Regions from separate parts of the Pseudomonas sp. GW823-FHT02F05 genome, predicted to be linked through region 3. Evidence: riboswitches for the same ligand, from Rfam matches in the RefSeq annotation. Region 3 holds a riboswitch; each other region holds the start of a gene.

The links. Region 3 has a riboswitch for cobalamin ahead of AC1RAC_RS17410 (ABC transporter substrate-binding protein). Riboswitches for the same ligand answer to the same signal wherever they lie in the genome.
Positions count from the first base shown of each region.
Region 1: it holds a riboswitch for cobalamin, as region 3 does, so the genes downstream of both, cobO (cob(I)yrinic acid a,c-diamide adenosyltransferase) here and AC1RAC_RS17410 (ABC transporter substrate-binding protein) in region 3, are expected to answer to the same signal.
Region 2: it holds a riboswitch for cobalamin, as region 3 does, so the genes downstream of both, AC1RAC_RS02220 (CbtB domain-containing protein) here and AC1RAC_RS17410 (ABC transporter substrate-binding protein) in region 3, are expected to answer to the same signal.

Region 1 covers NZ_JBXAJM010000024.1:79,954-86,759, forward strand. The annotation lists gene AC1RAC_RS24360 (AI-2E family transporter) at 1-1,074, shown strand; gene hda (DnaA regulatory inactivator Hda) at 1,280-1,984, shown strand; gene AC1RAC_RS24370 (C40 family peptidase) at 2,194-2,823, shown strand; gene AC1RAC_RS24375 (C40 family peptidase) at 2,968-3,507, shown strand; gene AC1RAC_RS24380 (PQQ-dependent sugar dehydrogenase) at 3,631-4,944, opposite strand; cobalamin riboswitch at 5,044-5,290, shown strand; gene cobO (cob(I)yrinic acid a,c-diamide adenosyltransferase) at 5,370-5,981, shown strand; gene AC1RAC_RS24390 (cobyrinic acid a,c-diamide synthase CobB) at 5,978-6,806, shown strand, end outside.
Region 2 covers NZ_JBXAJM010000001.1:486,004-492,809, reverse strand. The annotation lists gene nfuA (Fe-S biogenesis protein NfuA) at 143-727, shown strand; gene cobM (precorrin-4 C(11)-methyltransferase) at 919-1,665, opposite strand; gene AC1RAC_RS02230 (cobalamin biosynthesis protein) at 1,736-2,128, opposite strand; gene AC1RAC_RS02225 (CbtA family protein) at 2,125-2,829, opposite strand; gene AC1RAC_RS02220 (CbtB domain-containing protein) at 2,841-3,029, opposite strand; cobalamin riboswitch at 3,127-3,339, opposite strand; cobalamin riboswitch at 3,381-3,580, shown strand; gene cobW (cobalamin biosynthesis protein CobW) at 3,674-4,735, shown strand; gene cobN (cobaltochelatase subunit CobN) at 4,738-6,806, shown strand, end outside.
Region 3 covers NZ_JBXAJM010000014.1:9,346-16,151, forward strand. The annotation lists gene AC1RAC_RS17400 (M4 family metallopeptidase) at 1-586, opposite strand, end outside; gene AC1RAC_RS17405 (DNA/RNA non-specific endonuclease) at 723-1,652, shown strand; cobalamin riboswitch at 1,772-1,964, shown strand; gene AC1RAC_RS17410 (ABC transporter substrate-binding protein) at 2,080-3,090, shown strand; gene AC1RAC_RS17415 (FecCD family ABC transporter permease) at 3,087-4,091, shown strand; gene AC1RAC_RS17420 (ABC transporter ATP-binding protein) at 4,088-4,852, shown strand; gene AC1RAC_RS17425 (GNAT family N-acetyltransferase) at 5,295-5,786, opposite strand; gene AC1RAC_RS17430 (alpha/beta hydrolase) at 5,776-6,705, opposite strand; gene tspO (tryptophan-rich sensory protein TspO) at 6,705-6,806, opposite strand, start outside.

The DNA.
Region 1 (6,806 bases), on a different contig from region 3:
ATGGCGGATACGCGTCGTTGGGTGTGGCTTGGCGGGATTGTCCTGCTGTGCGGTTTTGTGTTCTTGCTGCATTCGATCCTGACGCCGTTCCTGGTGGCGCTACTGCTCGCCTATCTGTTCGATCCCGTGGTGGATCGCCTGGAAAAAGTCGGCATGTCGCGCACCTGGGGCGTGATCACGGTGTTTGCGCTGTTCACGTTGATCATCACCGCGCTGGTGTTGATATTGGTGCCGATGTTGGCCAAGCAGCTGTTCCGCCTCTATGAGCTGGCGCCGCAGATGCTCGACTGGTTGCAGCACACGGCGATGCCGTGGGCCCAGTCCAAGTTCGGGCTGGCGGATGGCTTCTGGAAGTTCGACAAGGTCAAGGCAGCTATCAGCGAGCACATGGACAAGACCACCGATATCGTCACGGTGGTGCTCAGCCAGGCGACTGCGTCGAGCCTGGCGCTGATCGGCTGGTTGACCAACCTGGTGCTGATCCCGGTGGTGGCGTTCTACTTGCTGCGAGACTGGGACATCATGATGGCCAAGATCCGCAGCCTGCTCCCCCGCGACCGGGAAGAGCGTGTTGTTTCCCTGGCAGCGGAGTGTCATGAGGTATTGGGGGCGTTCGTACGTGGCCAGTTGCTGGTGATGCTGGCCCTGGGAGTGATTTACGCTGCCGGCCTGATGGCGATCGGCCTGGAGCTGGGGCTGTTGATCGGCTTGATCGCGGGCCTGGCGGCCATCGTGCCCTACATGGGCTTTGTGATCGGCATCGGTGCGGCGCTGGTGGCCGGGCTGTTCCAGTTCGGCGGCGACCTGTACCCGATGCTGGGGATTGTCGCAGTGTTCATGGTGGGCCAGGCCTTGGAAGGCATGGTGCTGACGCCACTGCTGGTGGGTGATCGAATCGGCCTGCACCCGGTGGCAGTGATCTTTGCGATTTTGGCGGGTGGCGAGCTGTTCGGCTTTACCGGCATCCTGTTGGCGCTGCCGGTGGCGGCGGTGATCATGGTGCTGGTGCGCCATGTGCACGACCTGTACAAGGATTCGGACGTGTATACCGGGGTGGATGAGCCCGAGTTGTAATCGCGGTGTCACAAACCCGGCCCTGGCCGGGTTTGTTGTTTCTGGCGCCGGGGTGCGTCAAACAAACTGCGTAAAACCTCCGGGTTAACGCAAACCTTTGATTTTGCTTGTGGTCTGCTGCATTGTGCGCCCGGCGTCACGGGTATAAACTTTGCAAACTTTACATAGAGGCCACTAACGGTTCGATGGGAGCCGTTCAGTCAGCATGAAACCGATTCAGCTGCCCCTAGGTGTGCGTCTGCGTGATGACGCTACCTTTATCAACTACTACCCAGGCGCCAATGCCGCTGCACTCGGCTATGTGGAGCGGCTTTGCGAAGCCGACGCCGGGTGGACTGAAAGCCTGATCTATCTGTGGGGCAAGCATGGCGTGGGGCGTACCCATCTGCTGCAGGCCGCGTGCCTGCGTTTCGAGCAGACGGGCGAGCCGGCGGTCTACCTGCCCTTGGCCGAGTTGATGGACCGCGGGATCGGCATCTTCGATAACCTTGAGCAATATGAACTGGTGTGTCTCGACGACCTGCAGGCAGTGGCCGGCAAGCCGGAGTGGGAAGAGGCGCTGTTTCATCTGTTCAACCGCTTGCGCGATAGCGGCCGGCGCTTGCTGATCGCTGCGTCCACCTCGCCGCGTGAACTGCCGGTGAAGCTGGCTGACCTCAAGTCGCGCCTGACCCTGGCGTTGATCTTCCAGATGCGCCCGTTATCCGATGAGGACAAGCTGCGTGCGCTGCAACTGCGCGCTTCCCGTCGTGGCCTGCACCTGACCGACGAAGTCGGGCACTTTATCCTCACCCGTGGCACCCGCAGCATGAGCGCGCTGTTCGATTTGCTTGAGCAACTCGACCAGGCTTCCTTGCAGGCACAAAGAAAATTGACGATCCCTTTCCTGAAAGAAACCTTGGGCTGGTAAGGTCTTGATTTTCCGTGTGTCGGCATTTTCAAGGCGTCAGAAAACCTGCGTTTGAGCCAGAAGGGCTACGCAACTGAAGCGATAAATGGAATCACGGCTTAGATGGCATAGTCGAAACGATAAGTCACATATATCGCGATTGAATTTGCAAATCGATGTGATAGAGGGCATAGTCTCGGCTTCTTTACACATCAGCCACGGTCGTGCCCATGCTAAATCGCTTCGCACCCCTCGTGCCTCTCGCACTCGTTACCCTGTTGTTTGGCTGCGCCTCCCACCCTCAGCAGGTGGCAGAACAGCAAAAACCACAGGTTCAAAATCAGGCAAAGTTCGTTGCTGCACAGTCTGCTTCTGTTTATGAAGAAGAGGTGGCAACCGAAAAAGAACTCGCCGAGTTCTCTGACAGCAAGCCTTACCAACTGCCTCTTCTGGCCGACAGTATCCTTGAGCGCGGCATGTCCTTGATCGGTACCCGTTACCGTTTCGGCGGCACCTCGGAAGCCGGTTTTGATTGCAGTGGGTTCATTGGCTACCTGTTTCGTGAAGAGGCCGGCATGAATCTGCCGCGCTCTACACGCGAGATGATCAACGTGAATGCACCGTTGGTCGCACGCAACAACCTCAAGCCCGGTGATCTGCTTTTCTTTAGTACCAGTGGCCGCGGTCGTGTCAGTCATGCCGGTATCTACCTGGGCGATAACCAATTTATCCACTCCAGCAGCCGCCGCAGTGGTGGTGTTCGGGTCGATAACCTGGGTGACAGCTACTGGAGCAAAACCTTCATCGAAGCCAAGCGTGCACTCGCCATGGCTCCGACTACGGTTACCGCTAGTAAGTAAAGTTAAAGTGATACTTGAAGTTTGACGTGTAAGCGCTAGAATCCCTGGACATTGTTGTCATCCGTTCGCGCGAGCTTTGCTTGCGCGTTCTGGTTTTCAACGTTCGGCAGCGAAAGCCGCATCCAGACCAGGATTGTTCTGCACATGTCGACCTCGGCCCGCCTGATGCTTATTGTTTGCGCCGCGCTGCTCAGCGCCTGCGCCAGTCGTACACCGCCGCCCGCGCCCGTCGCGGTCAAGCCTAAGCCGGTGTTCAACTATGCCACCCAGAATTTCTCGCCTGCTGCCGAAGACGTGCTCTTTCGTGCGCTGGGCCTGGTCGGCACACCTTACCGCTGGGGCGGCAACACACCGGACTCGGGGTTTGATTGCAGTGGCCTGATCGGCTTTGTATTCCGCGACGCTGCCGGCATCTCATTGCCGCGCACCACCCGTGAATTGATCGTGATGCGTGCCCAGGACGTCAGCGAACAAAACCTGCAAACCGGCGACCTGCTGTTCTTCGCTACCGGTGGTGGTTCGCGGGTCAGCCATGCGGGCATCTATGTGGGGGAGGGCCGCTTCGTACACGCGCCTCAAACCGGCGGTACGGTGAAGCTGGATACGCTATCCAAAGCGTATTGGCAGAATGCCTACCTGAGTGCCAAACGCGTGTTGCCAGGAAATCTGGCGCGTAACCCCTGAATCAATAAAACTCCAAAATGTGGGAGCGGGCTTGCCCGCGAATGCAGTGTGTCAGTCAACGGATTGGTTGGCTGGGCCACCGTAATCGCGGGCAAGCCCGCTCCCACATTGGTGTGTGGCGATTTACTTAACAGCCGACACTCGCCAAACCTTATTGCCCACATCATCGGCCACCAGCAAATCCCCCTGCTGATCTATCACCACGCCGACCGGCCGGCCCATGGCTTTCTCATCGCTATCAAGAAACCCCGTCAGCACATCCACCGGTTGCCCTTTCGGCTGGCCCCCTTCGAAGGGAACGAAAATCACCTTGTAGCCACTGTGCGGCTTGCGGTTCCAGGAACCATGCTGGCCGATAAATGCGCCATTACTGAAGGGAGCGGGCAGTTTGCTGCCCTCGGCGAAGGTCAGCCCCAGCGACGCAGTATGAGGGCCTACCGCATAGTCGGGAGCGATGGCCTTGGCGACCATGTCCAGGTTCTGCGGGGTGACACGCACATCCACATGCTGGCCGTAATAACTGAAAGGCCAGCCGTAGAAGCCGCCATCCTTGACCGAGGTGATGTAATCCGGCACCAGGTCACTGCCGATCTCATCGCGTTCGTTGACCGCCGTCCACAGCTTGCCGCTCTGTGGCTCCCACGCCATGCCGTTGGGGTTGCGCAGGCCGGAGGCAAAAATGCGGTGTTGGCCGCTGGCGCGGTCGACTTCCCAAATGGCGGCGCGGCCCTGTTCGGCTTCCAGGCCGTTTTCGCCGACGTTGCTGTTGGAGCCGACGCTCACGTACAGCTTGCTGCCGTCCTGGCTGGCCACCACATTTTTGGTCCAGTGGTGGTTCAAGGGGCCACCGGGTAAGTCCACTACCTTGGCGCCTGGGGCTGTGATTGCGGTTTCACCCGGCTGATAGGGGAAGCGCAGCAACTTATCCGAATCGGCCACATACAGGTCGTTGCCCACCAAGGTCATGCCAAACGGCGAATTGAGGTTCTCCAGGAACACCGCGCGAGTTTCTGCCACACCGTCATGGTCGGCATCGCGCAGCAAGGTAATACGGTTCGGGCTCGGCACCCCGGCGCCAGCGCGATCCATGACCTTTTCCATCACCCAGCCACGTACGCCTTTGGCATCGTCCGGCTTGGGCGGTGCATTGGTCTCGGCCACCAGCACGTCGCCGTTGGGCAGCACGTAGAGCCAGCGCGGATGATCCAGGCCTTCGGCGAACGCGGCCACTTGGGTACCGGCGGCGGCGATGGGCTTGGCGCCTTCGGGCCAGCCGATGGCCGGGGCGATATTGACGGTGGGGATCAGCGTCTTGTTCGGCTCCGGCAACTTGGGCGAGGGCCCGGTGCCATCGGCGACCTGCAGGGTCGAGCTTTCGCCGCACGCGGCGAGGCTGCCTGCAAGCATGATCAGTAGGGCGAGTCGGGTTTTAGGCATGGTTTTCTCCTTGATACCTGTAGGGGTAGAGAAGCACGAACGGCAGATGGTTCAAGTACAAGGCCAGCTTTAATTGACGCTCCACCCCCAACCCACTAACCTTCGCGGCTTGTTCCAGGTGCTCTGTGGCGCGCGCGTCGACAGAGTGAAACAGGGAAGCCGGTGAGTGAGCGCACTTGTACACAGTGCCGCCGCGATTCCGGCGCTGCCCCCGCAACGGTAAATGAGTCAAGACGGTGCTGTTTGCCACTGTATCGCGTGCGATATGGGAAGGCGCACCCTCGGCTGCTTGCTATCAAAAGCGCCACTCATGAGCCCGGAGACCGGCCTGGATCATCCAACAGCATCACGGTGGGCGATGCTTGGCTGTCTGTTTTTTCTTTTTCCTGCCCGCCGTTTTTGTCCAGCCCCAACGGAGAGCTGCCATGACTGATTCCCCCGACCGCGACGAACGCCACTTGGCGCGCATGCTGCGCAAAAAAGCCGTGATTGACGAGCGCATCGCCAATTCCCCCAATGAGTGCGGCCTGCTGCTGGTGCTGACCGGCAACGGCAAAGGCAAGAGCAGTTCGGCGTTCGGCATGTTGGCCCGGGCCATGGGGCATGGCATGCAATGCGGTGTGGTGCAGTTCATCAAGGGGCGTAACAGCACCGGCGAAGAATTGTTTTTCCGCCGCTTCCCCGAGCAGGTGCACTTTCATGTGATGGGCGAAGGCTTCACCTGGGAAACCCAGGATCGCCAGCGCGATATCGCCGCTGCCGAAGCGGCTTGGGCGGTGTCCCGGGCCATGTTGAATGACCCCTCTATCGGCTTGGTGGTGCTGGACGAATTGAACATCGCCCTCAAGCACGGTTACCTTGACCTGGACCAGGTACTCAGCGACCTGCAAGCCCGCCCGCCCATGCAGCATGTGGTGGTCACCGGCCGTGGCGCCAAGCCTGAGCTGATCGAAATGGGCGACACCGTCACCGAAATGGGCATGCTCAAGCACGCGTTCCAGGCCGGTATCAAGGCACAGAAAGGCGTCGAACTTTGAATCAGCCCCGTCATTGCCCGGCCGTATTGATCGCCGCTCCGGCGTCCGGCCAGGGCAAAACCACGGTCACCGCCGCGCTCGCCCGTTTGCACCGCAACCTGGGACGCAAGGTGCGCGTGTTCAAATGCGGGCCGGACTTTCTCGACCCGATGATCCACGAGCGTGCCAGTGGCGCGCCGGTGTACCAGTTGGACATGTGGATGGTGGGCGAGCAGGAAAGCCGCCGCCTGCTCTGGGAGGCAGCGGGGGAGGCTGACCTGATCCTCATCGAAGGCGTGATGGGCCTGTTCGACGGCACGCCTTCCAGCGCTGACCTGGCGCGGCACTTCGGTGTACCGGTGCTGGGCGTGATCGATGGCACCGCCATGGCCCAGACGTTCGGCGCCCTGGCCCTGGGGCTGGCGCGCTATCAGCCCGACCTGCCGTTCGCCGGCGTGCTGGCCAATCGCGTCGGCACCCTGCGCCATGCGCAATTGCTTGAAGGCAGCCTCACCGAGGGCTTGCGTTGGTACGGCGCGTTATCCCGTGAGACCGGCATCGAACTGCCCAGCCGCCACCTGGGCCTGGTGCAAGCCAGCGAACTGAATGACCTTGATATACGCTTGGATGCTGCCGCCCAGGCGTTGGGCAGCAGTTGCGAAGTGGCCCTGCCGCCGCCGGTGACCTTTGCCGCGCCGCAAGTGGTCGAGGCCGAGCCCTTGCTGGTCGGTGTGCGGATTGCCGTGGCCCGTGACGAAGCCTTTGCCTTTACCTACGGCGCCAGCCTGGATTTGCTGCGGGCGATGGGCGCCGAGTTGAAGTTCTTTTCACCGATCCATGATCGCC
Region 2 (6,806 bases), on a different contig from region 3:
TAGGCACAGGTTTTCGCAGAAATGGCCAGGTGTCACGATGCGTCAGGTCAACAGAGACAAGTCTTTCCCGACAAAAATACTAGGACTTTGTACCTGCGTAATAATTTGGCGTAAACTGCGGGCAAGCCTGTGAGGAGTTTCCATGACTGCCATAACCATTACCGACGCCGCCCACGATTACCTGGCTGACCTGCTGTCCAAGCAGAACACCCCAGGTATCGGCATCCGCGTCTTTATCACCCAGCCCGGCACCCAGTACGCCGAGACTTGCATTGCCTACTGCAAGCCCGGCGAAGAAAAGCCTGAAGACACTGCCCTGGGGCTCAAAAGCTTCACCGCGTATATCGACGCCTTCAGCGAAGCCTTCCTGGACGACGCCGTGGTCGACTACGCCACCGACCGTATGGGCGGCCAGTTGACCATCAAGGCCCCCAACGCCAAGGTGCCGAACGTCAACGCCGACAGCCCGGTCAATGAGCGCATCAACTATTACCTGCAAACCGAGATCAACCCGGGGCTGGCCAGTCATGGCGGCCAGGTGAGCCTGATCGACGTGGTGGATGACGGTATTGCCGTACTGAAGTTCGGCGGCGGCTGTCAAGGCTGCGGCCAGGCGGACGTAACCCTGCGCGAAGGTATCGAGCGCACCCTGCTCGAACGCATCCCGGAGCTCAAGGGCGTACGTGACGTGACCGACCACACGCAGAAAGAAAACGCCTACTACTGAGCAAGGTGTTCACTGCGAGCATAAAAAACGGCGCCCCGTGAGCGCCGTTTTTTTATGCGCTCTTTGTAGGAGCGAGCTTGCTCGCGAAAAGCGTCAACGATAATGCATGCTTGCTGAATAAGCGCGGCGCCTATGGGGTTTTCGCGAGCAAGCTCGCTCCTACGGGGATTAGGGCAAGCCACCCCACATAATCAGGGTCTGTAAAGGTGGGCATGCCCGGCCCGATACAGCGACGACTCGCCGAAACTGTCGCTGGCCAGCACCCGGCCCACCACAATCAGCGCCGTGCGCCGGAACCCCTTGGCTGTGACCTTGGCGGCAATATCTGTCAGGGTGCCGACAACCCAATCCTGATCCGGCCAGGTCGCTCGGTGCACCACGGCAATTGGGCAATCAGCGCCATAGTGGGGCAGCAGTTCGGCGACGATCTTTTCCAGGTGATTGACCCCCAAGTGAATCGCCATGGTCGTACCATGGCGGGCCAGGCTGTCGAAGCTCTCACCGGGCGGCATGTTGGTTTTGTCGGCGTAGCGGGTCAGGATCACGCTCTGGGCGATGTCCGGCAGAGTCAGCTCGGTTTCCAGCAACGCGGCGCAGGCCGCTACTGCCGTAACCCCGGGAATGATCTGAAAAGGAATACCCACTTCCCGCAAGTGGCGGATCTGCTCGCCAATCGCGCCATACAGGCTCGGGTCGCCCGAGTGCACCCGCGCCACATCCTGGCCTTTGGCATGGGCCGTCTTGATCAACTCCATGATCTGTTCCAGGTGCAGCTCGGCACTGTTGACCACCTGGAACGCCTGATGACCTTCCAGTACGGCGGCGGGCACCAGCGAGCCGGCGTAGATGATCACCGGGCAACTGCGGATCAGTCGCTGGCCTTTGACGGTGATCAATTCCGGGTCGCCGGGGCCGGCGCCGATAAAGTAGACGGTCATGGAGAAGTCCTGTTCAGAAACGCGTGAGCATGAACACGGCTCATGCTCAAAAGCGGCAATTATCGGGATTTTAGCCCGCGCAGGCCAATGCAAGGGTCGCCTGTGCGCTTTTCTGGCGGGTGATCAGCAGGCGCGCGGGGCCGTTGGACAGGTGCTCGGCCAGGGCCAGGGCGGCGCTTTCGGCCACCCCATAACAGCCGGTATGGGCAAACGCCAGCGTTGAGAGATGACTTAGCCGATGCTCATAGTCCGCCAGTCGCTCGGCGCTGAAGCACTGCAAGGGCAGGTTCAACCGCTGGGCCAGCGCCAGCAGCCCAGGTTCATCGCGCTTGCGATCAATGCTTGCCAGCGCAGTTATGCGTGAGCGATCAATGCCTGCCGCGGCCAGGGCTCCGTCCAGCAACGCCAGCAGGCTGTGAACCTCACAGCCACGCTGGCAGCCCAAACCGACAACCAGCATCATGCCGAGTATTGGTCGTCGCCGTTGCGGCGGAACAACCAGGCGCTGATCAGGCCCAGGGCCAGCCAGAAGGCGACGTTGGTCAACTGCGAGGCGATCTTGAACTGCGCTTCGAGCGCCTCCGGGGCCAGCATTGAATGTACCTCAGGTTGCGGAGCGCCGATGACGTGGGGTACGGCAAGGATCGCCAGCCCAAGGCCTTTCAACAGCCAGTTGCGGCCGAACACGATCAGCGCCAGGCCGGCGGCGGTGGAGGCTGCGGTACCGATCCACCAGGTCTGGCGTAGCGTCAGGTCAGCCGCCGCAGTGCCCGGCAGTTCCGGTGGCAGGCCCAGGGTGGGTGCCAGTACAAAGGTCGCGTAGCCGGCCAGGCCCCAGAGCAGGCCTTGGGCGATGCGGGTCGGCGCACGCAGCGTGTAGAGGCCGGCGAGCATCAGTGCAAAGCCTACGGCCACCACCAGGTTGCCTCCAGTGGTGGACAACACACGCTGCCAGCCATCTTCCGGCTCCCAGGCTTGGGCATCGTGGCTGTGGGCAGCAGCGCCAGCGGCGTGCTCGTGCACCACTTCAGCGGCTGGCGGGGCTTTTTCAAAGCTTTCCGCCTGCAGGATTAGCGGTGCCACCCAGAAACTTTGCAGCAGGGTCAGCAGCAAGGCAGCCAAAAGCCCAGTGAACCCTGCGGTTTGCGCAATACGCTTGATCATGTCGGCAGCTCTCAATGGCACGGGAACGCGGCGCTGTGGCGGGTATCGTGGGCGGCGTTGTGCACCGCCTCGATATGCGAGAACCCGGCGAAATACACCAAACACGCGCCGAGTATCGACGCACCGATGGCGGCGGTCAGGCGTTGGCTGAGGGTGGCGGTGCTAGTAGCGGTGTGCGAAGTGCTGCTGATGATCGACATGGCGCGTCCCTTTCAGGTGTCAGGGTGAAACGAGCGCATGAAAACCCCACGCGCCAGGCACGCAGGGTTCTGAACAGCGCCCGCCCACCGCGGGTTTGTTATCTGAATTTTTCGGGCCGGTCTCCGGGCTTGCGAGGGGCGGCTCTTGAAAGAGTCCTCCTGAAAGCATCGCCTTCCCATGCAAAAGCACAGTGGCCGTGACGCTTCGCTCGCTTACCGTTGCGGGGGCAGCACCGGACTGGTCATAGGTCTATGACGCACCGGTTTCCCGTTTCACCCTGTGAAGGGCACCCGAAACAAGGCGTGTAGGAGAGCATGGGCCGGGACGGTAGTCAAATGCTGCAAGCCACTGTAGCCTTGCACCTTCGAGGTTCTTCGGCCCAGGCCGAAGCTAAGAAGGGAACGCGGTTCAAGCCGCGGCTGCCCCCGCAACTGTGAAGGGTTCAGTTGACTGCCACGCCACTGCCGATAGGGCGGGAAGGCGCAGTCAGCGTTGGTCGCAAGACCTGCACACCCCAAGCCAGGAGACCTGCCTCGCAACCGATTTTCCAATTCAACCGGGCGGGGTGATCCGGTGACGAAATCCGCTGCTGCGCGCTGCCGCAGGGCCTGTCGTCCCGTATGCCCGCCCCAAAGGGCATCCGATGAAAACACTGGCCAAACTCCCCGTCACCATCGTTACCGGCTTCCTTGGCTCGGGCAAAACCACGCTGTTGCGCCATATGCTCGACAACGCCCAGGGCCGTCGCATTGCGGTGATCGTCAACGAGTTCGGCGAGCTGGGCATCGACGGTGAAATCCTCAAGCAGTGTTCTATCGGTTGCACCGAAGAAGAGGCCAATGGCCGCGTCTACGAGCTGGCCAACGGTTGCCTGTGCTGCACCGTGCAGGAAGAGTTCTTTCCGGTGATGCGCGAACTGGTCGCCCGTCGCGGTGACCTGGACCATATCCTCATCGAAACCTCGGGCCTGGCCCTGCCCAAGCCGTTGGTGCAAGCCTTCCAGTGGCCGGAAATCCGCAGCGCCTGTACCGTTGACGCGGTGATCACCGTAGTCGACAGCCCAGCCGTGGCCGCCGGTACCTTTGCCGCCTTCCCGGACCAGGTCGACGCCCAGCGCAAACTCGACCCTAACCTGGACCACGAATCACCCTTGCACGAACTGTTCGCCGACCAACTGGCCAGCGCTGACCTGGTGATCCTCAACAAATCCGACCTGATCAGCGCCGAAGACCTGGCCCGCGTGCGCCTGGAAGTCGCCGAAGAACTGCCGCCCGCGGTGAAGATCATCGAAGCCAGCAGCGGTCGTCTGCCCCTGGACGTGCTGATCGGCCTGGGCGCCGGTTCCGAAGAGCATATCGACGGGCGTCACAGCCATCACGACCATCACCACGAGGGTGAAGACGACCACGATCACGATGCCTTTGACTCCATCTCCATCGACTTGCCCCAAGCCGATGAGGCGCTGCTGCTCGACGCCCTGACCCAATTGGTGGTGCAGCACGGCATCCTGCGGGTGAAAGGTTTCGCCGCGATCCCCAACAAACCGATGCGCCTGCTGATCCAGGGTGTGGGCACGCGCTTTGACAAACACTTCGACCGTGCCTGGGGCGCTGACGAAGCACGCACCACGCGCCTGGTGCTGATCGGCCAGGAACTGGACGCCGCTGGCCTCGAAGCGCAATTGCGCGCTGCCCTCAGCGTTTAACCATGCACCTGCTCAGGACCCAACCCGGTGGTTTCGTCGCGGACGACAATATTGCCGACCTTGGCCAGACCCCCGCTGAACTGGTGATCCTGTGCAGCGGCGACTCCAGCCTGGCGCTGCTCGCCGAAGCCGCCCAGCAATTGCCCGAGGATTACCCCAGCCTGCGCCTGGCCAACCCGATGCAGGTGCAGAACCATGCCTCGGTCGACCTGTACGTGGACGAGGTATTGCGCCACGCCAAGGTCATCCTGCTGTCATTGCACGGCGGTATCGGGTATTGGCGCTACGGCATCGAGCGCCTGGTGGAGTTGGCCGAACGCGGCGTCACCCTGATCCTGGTGCCGGGTGACGACCGTCCGGACCCGGAACTCAGCGGCCTGAGCACTGTTGCTGCCGAACACCGCGAGCGCCTGTGGCACTTCCTGCGCCAAGGTGGCCTGGGCAATGCCCTGGATTTTTATCACTGCCTGGCCAGTGCCCACCTGGGCCGCGACTATTCCTGGGCCGAGCCGCAAGCGCTGCCGCGCACGGCGATCTATCACCCGCACAACGCCAATGCCCGCCTCAATGACTGGCAGGCCGATTGGCAGCCCGATTGGCCTGTGGCTGCGGTGCTGTTCTACCGCTCCCATTTACAGGCTGCCAATACCGGTTTTATTGATGTGTTCTGCCAGCGCTTACAGGCGGCGGGCCTCAACCCCTTGCCTATCGCGGTGGCCAGTTTGAAAGAACCCGGCTGCCTCTCGGTGGTCGAGGACCTGTTGGATGACGTGCAAGCCGCGGTAATTCTGAACACCACCGGCTTTGCCCAATCGAGCCCGGAAGCGCCGCATTTGCGCCCGTTTCGCCGCAATATCCCGGTAATCCAGGCGATCTGCGCCCAGGACAACCAACCCGGCTGGCAGGCCAGCGAACAAGGCCTGGGGCCCCGCGACCTGGCGATGCACATTGCCTTGCCGGAGCTTGACGGGCGCATCATCAGCCGGCCGATCAGTTTCAAGGACCTGGCCTGGCGCAGCGAGCGCAGCCAGTCGGACGTGGTGTGCTACCGCGCAGCGCCCGAACGCATGGATTTTGTCGCTGAGCTGGCACGCCGTTGGGTCGAGTTGGCGCGGGTGCCCAATGCCGAGAAACGGATTGCGTTGATCCTCGCCAACTACCCGACCCGCGACGGTCGCATCGGCAACGGCGTAGGCTTGGACACCCCTGCGGCAGCGCTGAATATCCTGCGCGCCTTGCAAGCCGAGGGCTACCCGGTGGCGGAGCGGCTGCCCGACAGCGGCACCGCGCTGATCCATGAACTGCTCGGCGGCGTCACCAACGATCTCGACAGCCTCGACCTGCGCCCCTGCCATCAAAGCCTGAGCCTTGTGGAATACCAGGCGATGTTTGATCGTTTGCCGGCCTCCAATCGCCAGGCCGTGCTGGAGCGTTGGGGCGCGCCGCAAAACGATCCGATGTGCCGCGATGGCCGCTTGATGGTCGCCGGCCTGCGCCTGGGCCTGACCTTTGTCGGCATCCAGCCGGCCCGGGGTTACCAGGTAGATGCCAGCGCGGTGTACCACGACCCGGACCTGGTGCCGCCCCATGGCTACCTGGCGTTCTATTTCTGGCTACGCCATACCTACCGCGCCCACGGCGTGATCCATGTGGGCAAGCACGGCAACCTGGAGTGGCTGCCCGGCAAAGGCGTGGGCCTGTCGGAGCACTGCTGGCCGGATGCATTGCTGGGGCCGCTGCCGAATGTCTACCCGTTTATCGTCAACGACCCGGGTGAGGGCGCCCAGGCCAAGCGGCGCACCCAGGCGGTGATCATCGACCACCTGATGCCACCGCTGACCCGCGCCGAAACCTACGGCCCGCTGCGTGACCTTGAGTTATTGGCCGACGAATATTACGAGGCGCAATTGCTCGACCCGCGCCGTGCGCTGGAGCTGCAAAAAGACATCCTCAAGCTGGTGCGCGAAACCCGTATCGACCAGGAGCTTGAACTGGGCAGTGAGGCGGACGCGGCGGTGTGGCTGCCGCGCCTGGATACCTACCTGTGCGACTTGAAGGAATCGCAGATCCG
Region 3 (6,806 bases):
ACTCGTTCAGCGCACCGGACTGGTTGAAGTACATCAGCTTGGCCTCATCCTCGGTCACGCCATGGGCCAACTCATGGCCAATAACGTCGAGTGCCACGGTGAAGCGGTTGAACAACTGCTGGTCACCATCGCCGAACACCATCTGGGTTGAGTTCCAGAAGGCATTGTTGTAGTCCTGGCCGAAGTGCACCGTGGCGTCCAGCGCCATGCCCGCATCGTCGATGGAATTGCGATCGAATACCTGGTCAAAAAAATCGAAGGTTGCGCCCAGGCCGTCATAGGCTTCGTCTACTGCGGCATCGCCACTGGCGGGCTGCCCTTCACCGCGAATCAGCTTGCCGGGCAGGCTGTCGGTGTTTTCGGCGCTGTAGATCGAGCGTTGCTTCTCGGCGCCCACGGCCAGTGCCATGCGGGCCGGGCCCTTGGCGGGTACCGCGACCATGCGTAACGAGCGGAACGTGCTGTCCTTGGCACGCGTGCGTAATGCGACTTCCCGTTGGGCTTTGTCGCCGTGGCGGGCGATCTGGTCGAGCATGTACGGCGGGATCAGGCAAAAAATCGGGTTGCGCGGTTGGCGAACACACATGAGCTGGCTCCTTTTTGGCGTGTGATGAACGTCCGGGTAACGGTTTTCAGGATAGTCCTGAGTTAGCCACCTGGGCCAAATTGTCATGGTTTTGTGTTTCAGTGGTGTTTATCCCAGGCCCATAAGGAACATGCCCATGCCCGCCCGCGCAGCCAACATCGACCTTTCCCACCGCCCAAGGCTTGCCGACCTGCGCCCATTGGTCGCGGCCAGCCCCACCCTGCTGGAAGCCAGAGCCGCGACGCCGCGCGTCACCGCGGCCAAGGACCTCAAAAACCGCGCGGGCTATGCCGACGACTTCCTCAGCGACTTCGTGGTGCCATGGCCCACGGTTGACCAGCCACTGGCGGGCGATGTGCAACCCCAGCGCCTGGACTACACGCACTTCTCCATCACAATGTCGCGCGCTCGACGACTGGCGCTGTACGTGGGGGTGAATATCGATGGCGCCAAGCATGTGGACATTACGCGCAGCAACGACACCTGGGCCTACGATGGTCGCCTGCCCCTGGATGCGCAGGTAGGTGAAGACCTTTATGCCGGCAATGGCCTGGACCGCGGCCACCTGGTGCGGCGCCAGGACCCCAACTGGGGCGACGAGGCCAACACCGCCAACTTCGACACCTTTCACTTCACCAATTGCTCACCCCAAATGAGCGGCTTCAACCAGAAGACCTGGCTGGAGCTCGAAGACTACATCCTCGACAACACCCAGCGCTGGAAAGCCCGGGCCACGGTGTTTACCGGGCCAGTGTTCGCCGATGACGACCGACTGTACCGTGGCGTGAAAATCCCCAAGGCGTTCTGGAAAGTAGTGGCCTACCTCAGCGACGATGGCAAGCCTTCCGCCAGCGCCTACATGATTGACCAGAGCCGCGAACTGGGCCAACTCGACCTGGTATTCGGCCCGCTTCGAACCTACCAGCGCAGTGTGATTGCGATCGAACAACTGACCGGCATCCGCTTCGCCAACCTGGCCGACTACGACGGCTTCAGCAACGAAGAGCGCGCCACAGGCACCCGGATCGAAGCGTTGATCCGCGGCCCCCAGGATATTCGGCTCTGACGCTTCTTTTGTAGGAGCGAGCTTGCTCGCGAAGAACAGGAAAGCGCCGCGGGGCATCAGGTGCCCAGCGTTATCGTTGACGACCTTCGCGAGCAAGCTCGCTCCTACAGGGGGTGATCGCTTACCATACCGCCGCCGGTTCCCGTATGGGACTAACAGGGAATTCGAAACGCCGCACGCGACGTGAACCGAAACTGCCCCCGCAACTGTAGATGCCGAGCCTGCCCTTGAATGCCACTGGACCACGTCCGGGAAGGCGGGGCATGGCGACGACGCATCAGTCAGGAGACCTGCCGGCCCAGCTAACTCACTAACCGGCGGGGTGTCCGGGAAGGACATCCTGGCCCTGCGCATCAGCAGCCTCCATGGGCGTATTTCCGAGCCGTACCTCCCCTGCTGCACCTACGGTTCACAAGGAGATCGCCTCATGCTGCCACGCGTTACCGCCCTGATCGCAGGCTTGGGTATGTGTGCCCTGGCGCAAGCCGCGCCAACTCAGTACCCGCTGACCCTGCAAAACTGCGGCAGCACCCTGACCTTCCAGCACGCCCCAGCCCGCAGCGTCACCATCGGCCAGGCCGCCACTGAGATGCTGTATGCCCTGGGCGTGGGCGACAAGGTGGTCGGCACTTCGCTGTGGTTCAATAACGTGGCGGCGCAGTACAAGGCCCAGGACGATCACATCGAGCGCCTGGCCAACAACGAGCCCAGCTTCGAAGCCGTACTCGCCAAGCGCCCGCAACTGGTGGCCGCCGAGCTGGAATGGGTGGTGGGCCCCCAAGGCGTGGTCGGTACCCGTGAACAGTTTCATGAACTGAAGATCCCCACCTACCTGTTGCCGTCCGATTGCGAAGGCAAGGACAACCTGGTCGGCGCCGACGGCACGCGATTGGAGCCCTTTCGCATCGAGACGATCTACCAGAGCCTCCAGCAACTGGCGCAGATTTTCGACGTGCAGGATCGCGGCCAACAACTGACCGACGAACTCAAGGCGCGCCTGGCCAAATCCGTCGCCACGGCCCAGGGCAAGGGCTTGCAGCAAGCCAGCGCACTGGTGTGGTTCTCCAGCGCCGAAATGGCCAGCGACCCTTACGTAGCCGGCCACAAAGGCGTGCCGCAATTCATGCTGCAAACCCTTGGCTTGCGTAACGTGGTGCAGTCCGATGAGGAGTGGCCTGCCGTCGGCTGGGAAACCATCGCCAAGGCCAATCCCACCTTCCTGGTGATCGCACGCATGGATCGCCGTCGCTACCCGGCCGACGACCATGAAAAGAAACTCGCCTTCCTGCGCAGCGACCCCGTGACCCGCAACATGGACGCGGTGAAGAACAACCGCATCATCATCCTCGACGCTCTGGCCTTGCAGGCGAGCCTGCGCACCTTCGAGGGCCTTGAACAACTGGCGGCCGCCATTGACGGCTACCACCTGGGCCAATGATGCGCACCCTACTCGCCCTGGCGTTGCTGCTGCTCGCCCTGCTCGCTGGCGTCGCCATCGGTGAAACCGCCATCGAACCGCAGGTGGTGCTGCAGGTGCTCGCCAATAAACTCTGGGGCGCCAGCTATGCACTGGACCCCATCGACGAAGGCGTGGTGTGGAACTACCGCCTCACCCGTGCATTGGTGGCCGCAGCTTGCGGCGCAGGGTTGGCGACGTGCGGCGTGATCCTGCAATCGCTGCTGCGTAACCCGCTGGCCGACCCGTACCTGCTGGGCATCAGCGCCGGCGCGTCAACCGGTGCGGTACTCGTGGCCTTGATAGGCGTGGGCGGTGGCCTGGTGTCGTTGTCGGCGGGCGCGTTTGTGGGGGCGATGGCGGCCTTTGCGCTGGTGACTCTGCTCGCACGAGCCAGTGGATCGTCCAGCGGCACCGGGCAGATTATCCTCGCGGGCATCGCCGGTTCACAGTTGTTCAATGCCCTGACCGCGTTCCTGATCACCAAGTCGGCCAGCTCCGAACAAGCCCGCGGCATTATGTTCTGGCTGCTGGGCAACCTCAGCGGCGTGCGCTGGCCGTCGGTGTGGTTGGCGGTGCCGGTGGCGGTCGTGGGGCTCGCCGTGTGCCTGTGGCACCGGCGTGCACTGGATGCGTTCACCTTCGGCAGCGACGCGGCAGCCTCCCTCGGCATCCCGGTGCGCCGCGTGCAATTTGTGCTGGTGGCCTGCGCCGCGTTGGTGACGGCGGTGATGGTGTCTATCGTCGGCTCCATCGGGTTTGTCGGCCTGGTGATTCCCCATGCGGTGCGCCTGTTGCTTGGCACCGGGCATTCGCGTTTGCTGCCAGCCAGTGCCTTGGGTGGCGCGCTGTTTTTGATCGCTGCAGACGTGCTGTCGCGCACCTTGATCAAGGGCCAGGTGATTCCGGTGGGTGTGGTCACCGCATTGGTGGGCGCGCCGGTGTTTGCGCTGATCCTGATCGGCCGGAGGAATGCCCGATGAGCGTACTCAGTTGCCGCGGCCTGGGCTTCAAAGTGCGTGACGCGCAGTTGCTGCGTGACATTGACCTCGACGTGCAGTTGGGTGAAACCCTCGGTATCGTCGGGCCCAATGGTTCAGGCAAATCCACCCTGCTCAAATTGCTGGCCGGCTTGCGTGTGCCGGCCAGCGGCGAAGTTCGCCTGGGTGGCAAGCGGCTCGGTGAGTTGTCGCGCCGCACCATCGCGCAACAGCTGGCGGTGGTGGAGCAACAGGCCGACACCGACGACGCCATCCGCGTGTTCGACGCCGTGGCCCTGGGCCGCACACCGTGGCTGTCGGCATTGAGCCCGTGGTCGCGTGAAGACGATGCCATCGTGCACCAGGCCCTGCATGACGTAGACGCCACCCACCTGAGCCAACGCGCCTGGCGCAGCCTCTCGGGTGGCGAACGCCAGCGCGTGCACATCGCCCGCGCCCTGGCGCAACGCCCGCAGATTTTGTTGCTGGATGAGCCGACCAATCACCTGGATATCCAGCATCAACTGGCGATCCTCAAAGGTGTGCAAGGCTTGCCGGTGACCACCTTGATTGCCCTGCATGATCTGAATCAGGCGTTAACCTGTGATCGCCTGGCCGTGCTGGATCGCGGGCAACTGGTGGCACTGGGCGCGCCGCTGGAGGTGCTGACGCCGCAGCGTTTGCAAGAGACCTTCGGGGTGCAGGGGCATTACCTGACAGACCCGTTCGACGGCGCGCAAATCCTGCGCCTGCGCTCCAACTGAATCCGTACGTTGGGGCAGCTTGCTCTGGTGACGGTCTGACTGCCAACTGTGATCCAAATGTGGGAGGGGGCTTGCCCCCGATGAGCATAGGTATCTACACAACTTCGGTACGACGCTAAACCTGTGGCGAGGGAGCTTGCTCCCGCGACGGCCTGGCAGCCGACGCTGATCTAACTGACGCACCGCGATCCAACTGTGGGAGCTGGCTTGCCTGCGAAGACGGCTTGACAGTCAACACAGTTGGACCGTGTACATTTCCATTCCTGCGGTAACGGCCACTTAGGGTTCCGCCCTGACGGCGGCTCACTTTGCAAAAGCGGCAAAGTAAGCAAAACGCTCTTGCCCCACCACTCGGCACCTCGCCCACGCTCGGTGTGCCCGTAATCCGCCAGTGATTTGGGGGGCCACCGCCATCGGGGGCAAGCCCCCTCCCACATTGGTTCTACAGCGGCAGGTGCATATGGGTGGTTTGCCAGATCGGGTCGGCCTCGACATCCACCACCTCGAACCCCTGCCGCTGCCAGAAATCAATCGCACCGGGCAGAAACGGATGGGTGTGCAGGTACATCACCTCTATGCCATCGGCCCGCGCCAGCGCTTCCAGCGAGCGGTATAACCGGCCCGCCAGGCCCAAGCGTCGCACAGCCGGGAGCACATACAGGCGCACCACTTCCACCGTCTTGCGCCCCTGGTAGTTCAACTGCGGGAAGCGGCCGTCGTAGGGCCGATAAGCCACCGAGGCAACGATCCGGCCTTCGGCACGAGCAATCAAAAACCGCCCGCCGCCCTCAAGGTAGATGGCTTCAAACTGCGCCAGATCGTGGGGGACACCGGTGGCACTGAGCGTGGTAAACAGTTCATCACGCGCCTGCAAAGCAAAGCTCAGCACCTCGGGAATGTCAGCGGCCTGCACCGCCTCGATACTAACGCTCATCGCCAAGGATCCGGCCCGTTATCCACTGGCGAGCGTAAGCCAACACGCGATCGGCCATCGCCACCGGAAAGTGAATAAACCCATGGGCCGCTTCCGGCAGCAAATGAGCCTCCGCCGTTGGCCATCGCTCGGCAATCAGCAGGGTGTCATCCTTGAGCGGGTCCAGTTCGCCCACGAACATCAACGCTGGCGGCAGCCCCTCAAAGTCCCCATACAAGGGCGACAACGGTGGCTGTCGGCGCGTCTCGTCGCTGATCCCCGGCGTCAGCAGGCGCAGCGCCTGAACCATGCCCGGCCCGTCCAGCAACAAGGTGTCCGGCCCGGCCGTGCGCACGCTGGGGGTGCCGGTCAAATCGTAGACGCCGTAATACAACACCGCACCGCTTACCCGCTGGAGCAACTCGGGCCATTGCTTGAGCGCCAACAAAGTGGCCGCCGCCAGGTGCCCGCCGGCCGACTCACCGACAAAAAACACCGGCAGGCCGGCAAACTCCGGGCAGTCCGCCAAAAGCCAGCGCGCAGCCGTCAGGCAGTCATCCAGCAGCCCTTCGATCGGCGTATCCACCGCCAGCCGATAATCCACCGACACCACCGCCACATCGCACGCGTTGACCATGCCAAGGTTAAGGTCGTCATCCATTTGCGCATTACCGATCACCCAGCCACCGCCATGGATATCCAGCACCACGCCTCTGGGCGGGCCAGCGGGCCGCAGGATGCGCAAGGGGATCGCCCCGAGCATTTTGCGTTCCGCCAGGGGCGCCTTCTTGAAGGTCTGGCTGGCACGCAGCAGCGCCTGGATCAGACGCGGCATCACGCGGTTGCGGACCTTGAAGCGCGGCATCCACGCCAGTTTGCGATTGAAGCGGCGCATCTGGGCCAGTTCGGGCTCGCTGGCGGGCCAATGCTGGTAGGCCATCAGCGATTATTACGCAGGATCGAGAAGTTCAACGCCGCGGCCACGCACAGCCATGCCAGATACGGGAACAGGATCAGGCCGGTGATCAAATCCAGACGCAC